DNA from 2 places in the Sulfitobacter sp. EE-36 genome. Region 1 is predicted to be linked to the other one. Evidence: riboswitches for the same ligand, from Rfam matches in the RefSeq annotation. Region 1 holds a riboswitch; the other holds the start of a gene.
The links. Region 1 has a riboswitch for cobalamin ahead of EE36_RS05035 (energy-coupling factor ABC transporter permease). Riboswitches for the same ligand answer to the same signal wherever they lie in the genome.
Positions count from the first base shown of each region.

Region 1 (4,449 bases):
GCCTTGGGCTTCACGATCGAGAATTGCCGCGACCTGCTGGCGCTTTGGGATGATCAGGATCGCGCCAGCGCCGATGTCCGTGCCATCGCCCAGCAACATTTGGCGCAGATCGAAAGCAAGATCGCGGACCTGCAAGATATTCGTCAGACCTTGACCCATCTGGTGCATGAATGCGCTGGCGATGACCGCCCCGACTGCCCGATCTTGCAACGGCTCGAAAAGCTGTAGCGCGCGTGTCTACCGGCGCAGCAGGTAGATATCCATGATCCAGCCATGGGCGGCGCGTGCCTCTGCCCGTGTTGCGATGATGCGGTCGCAGACCTGATCCAGCGGGCCTGCGATGCGACGCTCGTTCGGCATGCCGGCATAGGCGGTCCACCAGATGTGGACGTCGCTGTGCTGCCGCAACACCTCGAAGGCGCAGGTGCCGTCCAGCATGACGGCAATCGTATCTACATCCTGCGGCCAGCCATGATCGCGCAGCTGCCGACCGGTGGTGATGGTGACGGGATTGCCGATGGTGTTCAGCGGGATCGCATGGCCCGCCGTCAGTACCTGAAGCGAGGTGATCCCCGGCACGACATCGACGGCGAGTGTGACGACCTTTTGCAACCGCTCCGCAATGCGCAGGGTGCTGTCATACAGCGACGGATCCCCCCAGACGAGGAAACCGACACGGCCGCCTTGGGGCAGGGTGCGCTGCATCTCGGCCAGCCAGACCTGTGCAATGGCATCATGCCAATCGTGGACGCCCGCGTGATAATCAGGGTTGGCGGCGTCGCGTTTGGGCAGGGTGAATTCGTGAATATCAGGCCCGTCCGACCGCAGCACCTGGGCGCAAATCTCGTGCCGCAGGCCGGCCAGATCATCCTTGCCCGCGCCCTTGGACGGAATCAGGATCACATCGCAGGCATTCAACGCGTCGATGGCTTGTAATGTCAGGTGTTTGGGATTGCCGGACCCGATGCCGATCAGTGAAAGCGTAAACATCTTGAGGCTCCGGCAGGGGGTGACGCGGCCCGCAGAATAGGGGGCCGCGTCGGGTCTTGGATTATTCAGCGGCAGTCTGTGTCAGACGCTTGGTGAACAGCGCGCTGCCCGCGAAATCGCGCAGGGTTTTCGCGGCGGCGAGCACGGCCAGATCCACCAGCGGCTCGATCAGGATGACCATCATATAGGCCCCGCCAAAGCTGGCCACAGCGGCGATGTTGCTGGCGGCAAAGCCCTGACCGTAGATGGCCCAGAAGGCGACCCAGCCCACAACGCCCGCCTGAAACGCGGTCGACAGCTTGAGCGCTTGAACATAGGTCAGATCAACATAGGCGGTATTGGGTGCGATGATGCGTTTGGCCAGCGCCGAGACCATGAACAAGGGCACCAGCAGCGTGGTGACGTTCATCGTGTATTGCGGCAGGTCGATGGGGGCAAAGAACACGCCCTGCGCCAGCAGACCAAGTGCCAGACCGGCAGCCGCAGGGGCCACGCCGAACAGCAGGAACAGGGTCGACCCGAGGATCAGGTGCACTTCGCTCACGCCCACGGGGAAATGCGGGAAGACCTGGAAAAAGACAAAGGTCAGCGCGGTGGCCACCACGGCCCCGCTCGCAAAAGGCACGACGCCTTTCTCACGGACAGAGTCCATTGCGGTTTTCGCGGTATAGGCCGCAGCACCGGCGGCGGTGCCATAGGACAGGACCAGCTTGGCGCCGGTCACGACTTCGGGTTCGATATGCATATTCAGGTCTCCTTACCGTCTTCCCCGACGGCATAATGTGAAAGCCGCCCCGGGGGGGCAGCCAGTTGGATCGGGGATCATCCCCATGACGGCAGGTCTCCTGACTTTGTGCGTCCATGCGTGCCGCGCCTTCCCAGGCGGTGTGGCCCAGTGGCAATGCGGGTTGCTCTTCACTTACAGGTGCGGGGGCAGTTCCGGATTTGGCACCTTTGCTTTGGCACCGCACCGTATTCCCTTTTCACCCCGATTGCCCGAAGGCGCACGGGGAACCGTCCGGAATAGGTGGTCATTTTCGGGTTGGTTTTGTCAAGTCATCTATTCGGTCAACGGCCCGTAAAGGATCAGCGCAGGCGCTGACGTTGCGGGATCCAGTGGCAGATGGGCAAGGCTTTCAACCGTGTGGCGGCTCAGCTTTTGATCGGGGGTCGATACCGCCTCTGCCAGCAGGGCAGGGGTCGAGGGCGGCAAGCCCGCCGCGATCAGCCGCGCGGCGAAACCCGCAAAGGTGCGGCGGCCCATGTAGACGACCGTGGTCGCCGTAGGGTCGGCCAGCGCCGCCATGTTCAGATCTTCGGGCAAGGCCCCCGATTCGCCGTGGCCGGTGATGAATTGCACCCGCCGCGCGGTCAGCCGCCGTGTCAGTGGGATCATCGCTGCCGCCGCCGCCGAAGACGCTGCCGTCACACCGGGGATGATCTCGAAGGCGACGCCTGCCGCTTTCAGCGCGGTCAGCTCTTCTTCAAGCCGGCCAAACACGCCCGCGTCCCCGCTTTTGAGCCGCACCACCCGCGCGCCGGTCAATGCGTGTTCGACCAGCAAACGGCTCACGTGATCCTGCTTCGGAGACAGCCGTCCGGCGCGTTTGCCCACCCCGATCAAATCCGCCTCGGGCGAGACATGTTCAAGGATCGGACCCGCCGACAGATCGTCGAACAGCACGACTTCGGCCTCTTGCAACCGCTTTACCGCCTTCACGGTCAGCAGCTCGGGATCACCCGGACCGGAGGAGACGAAAGAGACGAAACCGCTCATGATGCCCCCGCAATCAGGTGAAAGAAGGTGCCCGTCGCATGGCCGCGGCGCGAGCCTGTCTCGGGCACTTCGGCCCCATTGGCATCGACCACCCGCGCCAGCGGTGTATCGGGCTGCGACAGGATCGTAGAATAGTGGAATTCATGCCCCCGCAACCGCGCGCCCGCGTCATAGCCGGGGCCGGGTTCGTTCAGCGTGGCAAGCCGGTAGCCCAGATGCATCTTGCGCTTCTCGTAGCTGGTTTCCAGCCCCAGCAGCCCCGCCATCTGGTGCCGCACGCCTTCCTTGTCGACCAACCCGGCCCCCATCGCCATATAGCCCCCGCATTCCCCATGCACCGGGCGCGTCGTGGCGAATTGTTGCAGGCTGTCGCGGAACTGCGCGGCAGCGGCAAGGCGTCCGGCATGCAGCTCGGGATAGCCGCCGGGCAGCCAGCAGATGTCGGCGCTGTCGTCCGGTGCCTCATCCGCCAGCGGCGAGAAGGGCAACACCTGCGCACCCGCGGCGATCCAGTGGTCCAGCAAATGCGGATAGATGAACGAAAACGCGGCATCTTTGGCCAAAGCGATCCGTTGACCGGGGGGCGGGGGCAGCACATCTGGCCCGTCGGGAATACTGCGCCCTTGGGCGGCAGAGACGATCAGATCAAGGTCGATATGCTGCGCGATGAAATCACCTGCCGCATCCAGCAGCTTCATCAGCTCGGGCTGTTCCTCGGCCTGCACCAGACCCAAGTGGCGTTCCGGCAGCGTGACCGATCCCTGTCGGGGCAGCGCGCCCAGAACGGGGATGCCGACCTGCTCCATCCCCAGACGCAGCAGCGCCTCGTGACGGGGGCTGGCGACCTTGTTCAGCACCACACCCGCGACATGCACATCCGGGCGCATCGTCTTGAACCCAAGGGCGGTGGCCGCAGCCGATTGCGCCTGACCCGATACATCCAGCAGCAAAACCACCGGCCAGCCCGTCATGGCAGAGATATCCGCGCTCGCCCCGTTCGAGGTTTCCCCCGGTTGCGCCACACCATCAAACAGCCCCATTGACCCTTCGATCAGGGCCAGATCGCCGCCATGGGCGGTGCCGATCAGATTGCACAACACGCCCGATCCCATGGCCCAACTGTCGATATTATAGGACGACCGCCCGCAGGCCGCGCGGTGGAAGCCGGGGTCGATGTAATCCGGCCCGCTCTTGAACGGGCGCACGTCGACGCCGCGCCGGCTAAGCGCGTTGAGCAGGCCCAGCATCAAGGTGGTCTTGCCCGTGCCCGACGCCGGGGCCGAGATCATCAGGCCCTTGGGCAGTTGCGTAGTCTCCATCATTCTGTGCCCTCGGGAAAGCGCGGCTCTGTGCCGACGGGGCGGAAACGGCGGTCGTAATCGCCAGCGTACAGACAGCTTTCGCGGAACTCCTCTGCCGTCAGCGCGCGGCCCACAAGGATCAGCGCCGTGCGCCCGCGTTCGCCGTCGGTGGCGTCGATCACGCTGCCCAAGGTCGCCCGCACCACCCGTTGATCCGGCCAGCTTGCGCGCCAGACGATGGCGACGGGGCAGTCCTCTCCGTAATGAGGGGTGAGCCGCGCGACCACATCATCCAGCACATGTACCGACAGGTGGATCGCCAGCGTGGCACCCGTGGCGGCGAAATTCTCGAGCGTTTCACCCTCGGGCATGGCTGACGCC
Region 1 covers NZ_CH959310.1:484,385-488,833, reverse strand. The annotation lists gene cueR (Cu(I)-responsive transcriptional regulator) at 1-228, shown strand, start outside; gene cobF (precorrin-6A synthase (deacetylating)) at 238-990, opposite strand; gene EE36_RS05035 (energy-coupling factor ABC transporter permease) at 1,052-1,735, opposite strand; cobalamin riboswitch at 1,808-2,024, opposite strand; gene cobA (uroporphyrinogen-III C-methyltransferase) at 2,051-2,767, opposite strand; gene EE36_RS05025 (cobyrinate a,c-diamide synthase) at 2,764-4,089, opposite strand; gene cobM (precorrin-4 C(11)-methyltransferase) at 4,086-4,449, opposite strand, start outside.

Region 2 (4,449 bases), 1.4 Mb from region 1:
CACGGTGATGCGATCTGCGGTATCGGCGTGTTGTTCAACCAGGGCCAGTCGCTGCGCGATATCGCGCTGGCGCATCTTTGCAAGCGGTGCGCCGTCCAGCTCGACCCGCCCGCGCGAGGGTTTCTGAATACCGGCAAGCATATGCAGCAACGTGGATTTGCCCGACCCGTTCGGCCCGATCAGCCCCAGCTTTTCGCCCGGACGCAAGGACAGGGACACGTCATTGACGATGGCGCGGTTGCGCACCCGCCAGCCCAGTTCGTGACAGGACAGAATCATGGCGACGTCCTTTTGCCAATCAGGATCAGTGCAAAGACGGGCGCGCCGACCAAAGCGGTCACCACGCCGATGGGCAGCACTTGGCCCGGTACGATCACTCGCGAGATCACATCGGCAAAGACCAGAAACACCGCCCCCGCCAGTGCGGAAGCAGGCACAAGGATCGCATGACGGTGCCCCACGACGATGCGCATGGCATGGGGGATCACCAGCCCGACAAAGCCGATCGCACCCACCACCGAGACCATCACCGCCGTGACCAGCGCCGCCGTACCGATCAGCAGCAGCTGCACGCGGCGCACCGGAATGCCCAAGGACGCGGCGCTGTCGCTGCCGAAGGTAAAGGCATCCAGCGCGCGGGCGTGCCACAGACAGGCCAGCAGACCGATCATCGCCGCGGGCAGGGCGCTTAGTACATCGGGCCAGCGCACGCCCGACATATTCCCCAAAAGCCAGAACATGATGGCACGGGCCTGTTCGGCATTGGCCGATTTCGTGATCATCAGCGCGGTCAGGGCGTTGAACATCTGGCTGCCCGCAATACCGGCCAGCACGATCACGCCCGCGGCCCGCAGGCCCACACCGCCCCCCGCCGCCTGCGCCAGCAAGGCGACAAAAGCGAAAGCCACCAGCGCCCCGCTGAACGCACCGATAGACAGCGAGATGGCACCACCCCCCAGCCCGAGGATGGTCACTGCAACAGCACCCGTGGACGCCCCCGCAGAGATGCCCAGCAGATAGGGATCCGCCAGTGCATTGCGCAGCAGTGCTTGCAACACGACGCCCGACAGCGCCAGACCGGCGCCACAGCACATCGCCACCACGGCCCGCGCCATGCGGTAGTTCCACACGATGCCCTCGTCGATCTTGTCCACCGCATAGCCCGCGTTCAGCGCCTTGTTGGCCAGCACCTTCAGCACCACCAGCGGCGGGATAGAGACCTCGCCGATGGCCGCACCAAATAGCAGTGCGGCCAGCAGCACCGGCGGGATGATCACCCACCAGTGCCACTGCGGCCTGCGCATCACAGAGCGGTCGATTGCGGTCATTCGGCCAGATCGAAACCGGACAGCGCGTCAGCCATCGTTTCCAGCGCATAGATCGCACGCACGGTGGGGTCCATCGCATGGGCGTCCATGGTGATGATGCGGCCCTCTTTCACCGCGGTCATCTCGCGGGCGACGGGGTCGTTCATCAGGAAGTCGCGCTTTTTCTCGATGTCATCCGCGGGGAAGCGGCGACGGTCCATTTTGGCAAGCACGATGAAGGTCGGGTCGGATTTCGCCAGAGTCTCCCATCCGACCAGCGGCCATTCCTCGGCCGAGGTCACGACGTTTTCAACGCCAAGCTTGTCCATCATATAGGCGGGCACACCCTGTTGACCTGCCACATAAGGGTCCGCCGCCATCTCGGACGACGAGAACCAGAACAGCGCCGAGGTGCCTTGCGGCAGGTTCAGCGATTTGGCTTTCTCGACCGCCTTTGCCTCGCGCGATTGCAGGTCTGCCAGCAGCGTGGCACCGGCGTCTTGCGCGTTGTAGATGCGGGCGAGCTCTTCGATGCTGGTATACAACTGCTGGGTCGTGAACAGTTCAGATCGCGTGCCGTCCGCGCCGACAGAGTTATCCTTGGCCGCGCAATCGGTGGGCATCACATAGGTTGGCACGCCCACCTCGTGAAAGCTGTCGCGGGTGCCGACCATACCTTCGGGGCCGACGTGCCATTCATACATCACGGTGACCAGATCGGGGCGTTTGCCCAACACGCTTTCAAAGCTGGGATCGTTGTCCGCCAACCGTTCAATCGCATCGTTCGTCTCTTTGAACTCTGGCAAAACGGGGCTGAACCAGACAGAGGTTCCCGCGATCCGGTCCTGCTGGCCCAGCAGATACAGGATCTCTGTCGTGGATTGCCCGATGGTCACGGTGGTCTGGGGTGCCGCGTCAAAGCTGAGCGTATGGCCGCAGTTGTCGATCGTCAGCGGATAGTCTGTCTCTGCGCCAAGCGCGGTGCTGCCCGCAAGGCTCGCAATTAGGGTCAGGCTGGAAAAAAATGGTTTCATATCAAGGGCTCCGGTTGGTCCGATGCCGGGGTCTTTGAATAGAAAGAGAAGGGGCCAGCCAAACGGCGCGCGGGCGCATTTTGGTCTGCGCGTAAGGTAAGATCCGGTCCCATCATCATCCTCTCCCGAGCAACCCCGCCCGGTGTTTCAGGTTCAGTGTCGGCAGGTCTCCTGACTGACGGATCGCGGCTGTCCCCGCCTTCCCGGACCTTTAGGCCCAGTGGCATGATGGAGGTAGCTCACCGTCTACAGTTGCGGGGGCAGTTCCGGTTCATCCACACCAAAGGGCGGATGGCGAATTCCCTATTATTTCCCGAAGGAAACCGACCCGGTTTCGATGACAGTTGTCCGCCCACCCGTCAAGTTGCGTTTTTGCGGTCGTCATCGCGTGACAAAGGCAAATAACGCAGGCCACGGTTCCGCAGAACGGACGAGAGGCAAATAACAAACGGATGGAAAACCAAGTGGCAGCCCGTAGGGGAGTCGAACCCCTCTTTTCAGGTTGAAAACCTGACGTCCTAACCGATAGACGAACGGGCCACTTAACTTGTGAGCGCTTCTTTAGGCAAAGCCATCGGCGGGCGCAAGTGCAAGCCGCATGAGAAAGCGGGGAAATACGGCAAAAAAATCACAGATTTTGATGCCGTATTCAAAGGGGCGTATGGCGAGAGGGGATCGTCGCGTGAAAGGCGCGCCGCGCGCGGGATGAGGGCGCGCGTTTCCCTTAGATTTCCCAGTGAAAACCTGTCGCTTTTTCGGAGACGGTCCAGAGTTTCTCCATCACGGGTTTGTCGTAGGCATGGGGGTTCAGCGTGCCTTTGCCAACGGGCCCTCCGGTTTGCAGCCATCCGGTCGGGCCATAAAGCGCGCGCTGCGCCAACCCGTCTTCGGTCGCGCACATGACCTCGGGATACGCGCCTTTTTCGGCGGATTGCACCATTGGCGTCTTGCTCATCATCCACCAGGTGACCCGTGTGAAAAGCCCGCCGCTTGTGCTGATCAGCGAGGTCGCCGACGCGCCGGGGTGGCAGACGTATACCTCAACGCGGCTGTCGGTGGCTTTCAGCCGGTCCTGAAGCTCATAGGCAAACATCATCTGCGCCAGCTTGCTTTGGCTGTAGACCGCGTTGGCGCTATAGTTCTTGTCCCAGTTCATGTCGTCGAACTGGATCGTCTTGATCCCCATGTTGTACCCGAGGCTGGACACCACAACGATCCGGCCCGCGCTTTCCTGAATGCGATCAAACAGCATCCCGCACAGCAGGAAGTGCCCATAGTGGTTGGTGCCAAGCTGGCTTTCGAACCCGTCAACGGTCAGCTGTTGTGTCGGCACCTGCGCGATGGCAGCGTTGCAGATCAGCGCGTCAATCCGGGGAACGGTGCTTTGCACCTCTTCAGCCGCGGCGCGCACGCTGGCCAGATCAGACAGATCCATCCGCACAAAGCTCACCTCGGCGTTGGGACCGAACGTGTCCTTGAGCGTTTTTACCGCGGCGATGGACTTATCGGCGTTGCGGTTCAGCATGACGACTTTTGCCCCCTTGGACAGCAGGATGCGCGTGGCCTGAAAGCCCGCACCGGCGGTCGTGCCGGTGATGAGATATGTTTTCCCCTTGAGCGATCCAAGGCGATCAGGTGTCCAGCCTTTGGGTCCGAAAGTCGTGTCCTTCATCGTCATGTTCCTTTTCGATGTCAGCGCGGCAGCGATGCGCGCTGTGTTTGGTGTTGAAGGGTAAATAGCTCTCGGCTGTCTCTCAAAACAGGCGAGATCGTCGCGAATACTTGCCTGATTGTATCACGCGCTTGCGAAAGGCTGATGTGACGCAGTAGATCGCCCTCATGAGCAAAGACCAGATCAGACAGCTAATCCAGAACAACGCGACCCAAGAGGGGCTGACGGGAACCGGCATTGACGGGGTGCGCCTGTTTCGGGCCACGCAGGCGATTCCGTGCGTGCCGGCGGTCTATGAACCCAGCGTTATTGCTATCGTCAGCGGGGCGAAAGAGGCCGTGCTGGACGGGCACAGGTACATCTATGACGACAGCCGATATATGTGCTGCCCGATGTCGATGCCGGTGAAGGCCGGCACGCCGACCGCCTCTGCCGA
Region 2 covers NZ_CH959310.1:1,922,608-1,927,056, forward strand. The annotation lists gene EE36_RS11825 (ABC transporter ATP-binding protein) at 1-279, opposite strand, end outside; gene EE36_RS11830 (iron ABC transporter permease) at 276-1,304, opposite strand; gene EE36_RS11835 (ABC transporter substrate-binding protein) at 1,325-2,341, opposite strand; cobalamin riboswitch at 2,485-2,684, opposite strand; tRNA gene EE36_RS11840 (tRNA-Glu) at 2,807-2,881, opposite strand; gene EE36_RS11845 (SDR family oxidoreductase) at 3,066-4,013, opposite strand; gene EE36_RS11850 (AraC family transcriptional regulator) at 4,181-4,449, shown strand, end outside.
Region 2: it holds a riboswitch for cobalamin, as region 1 does, so the genes downstream of both, EE36_RS11835 (ABC transporter substrate-binding protein) here and EE36_RS05035 (energy-coupling factor ABC transporter permease) in region 1, are expected to answer to the same signal.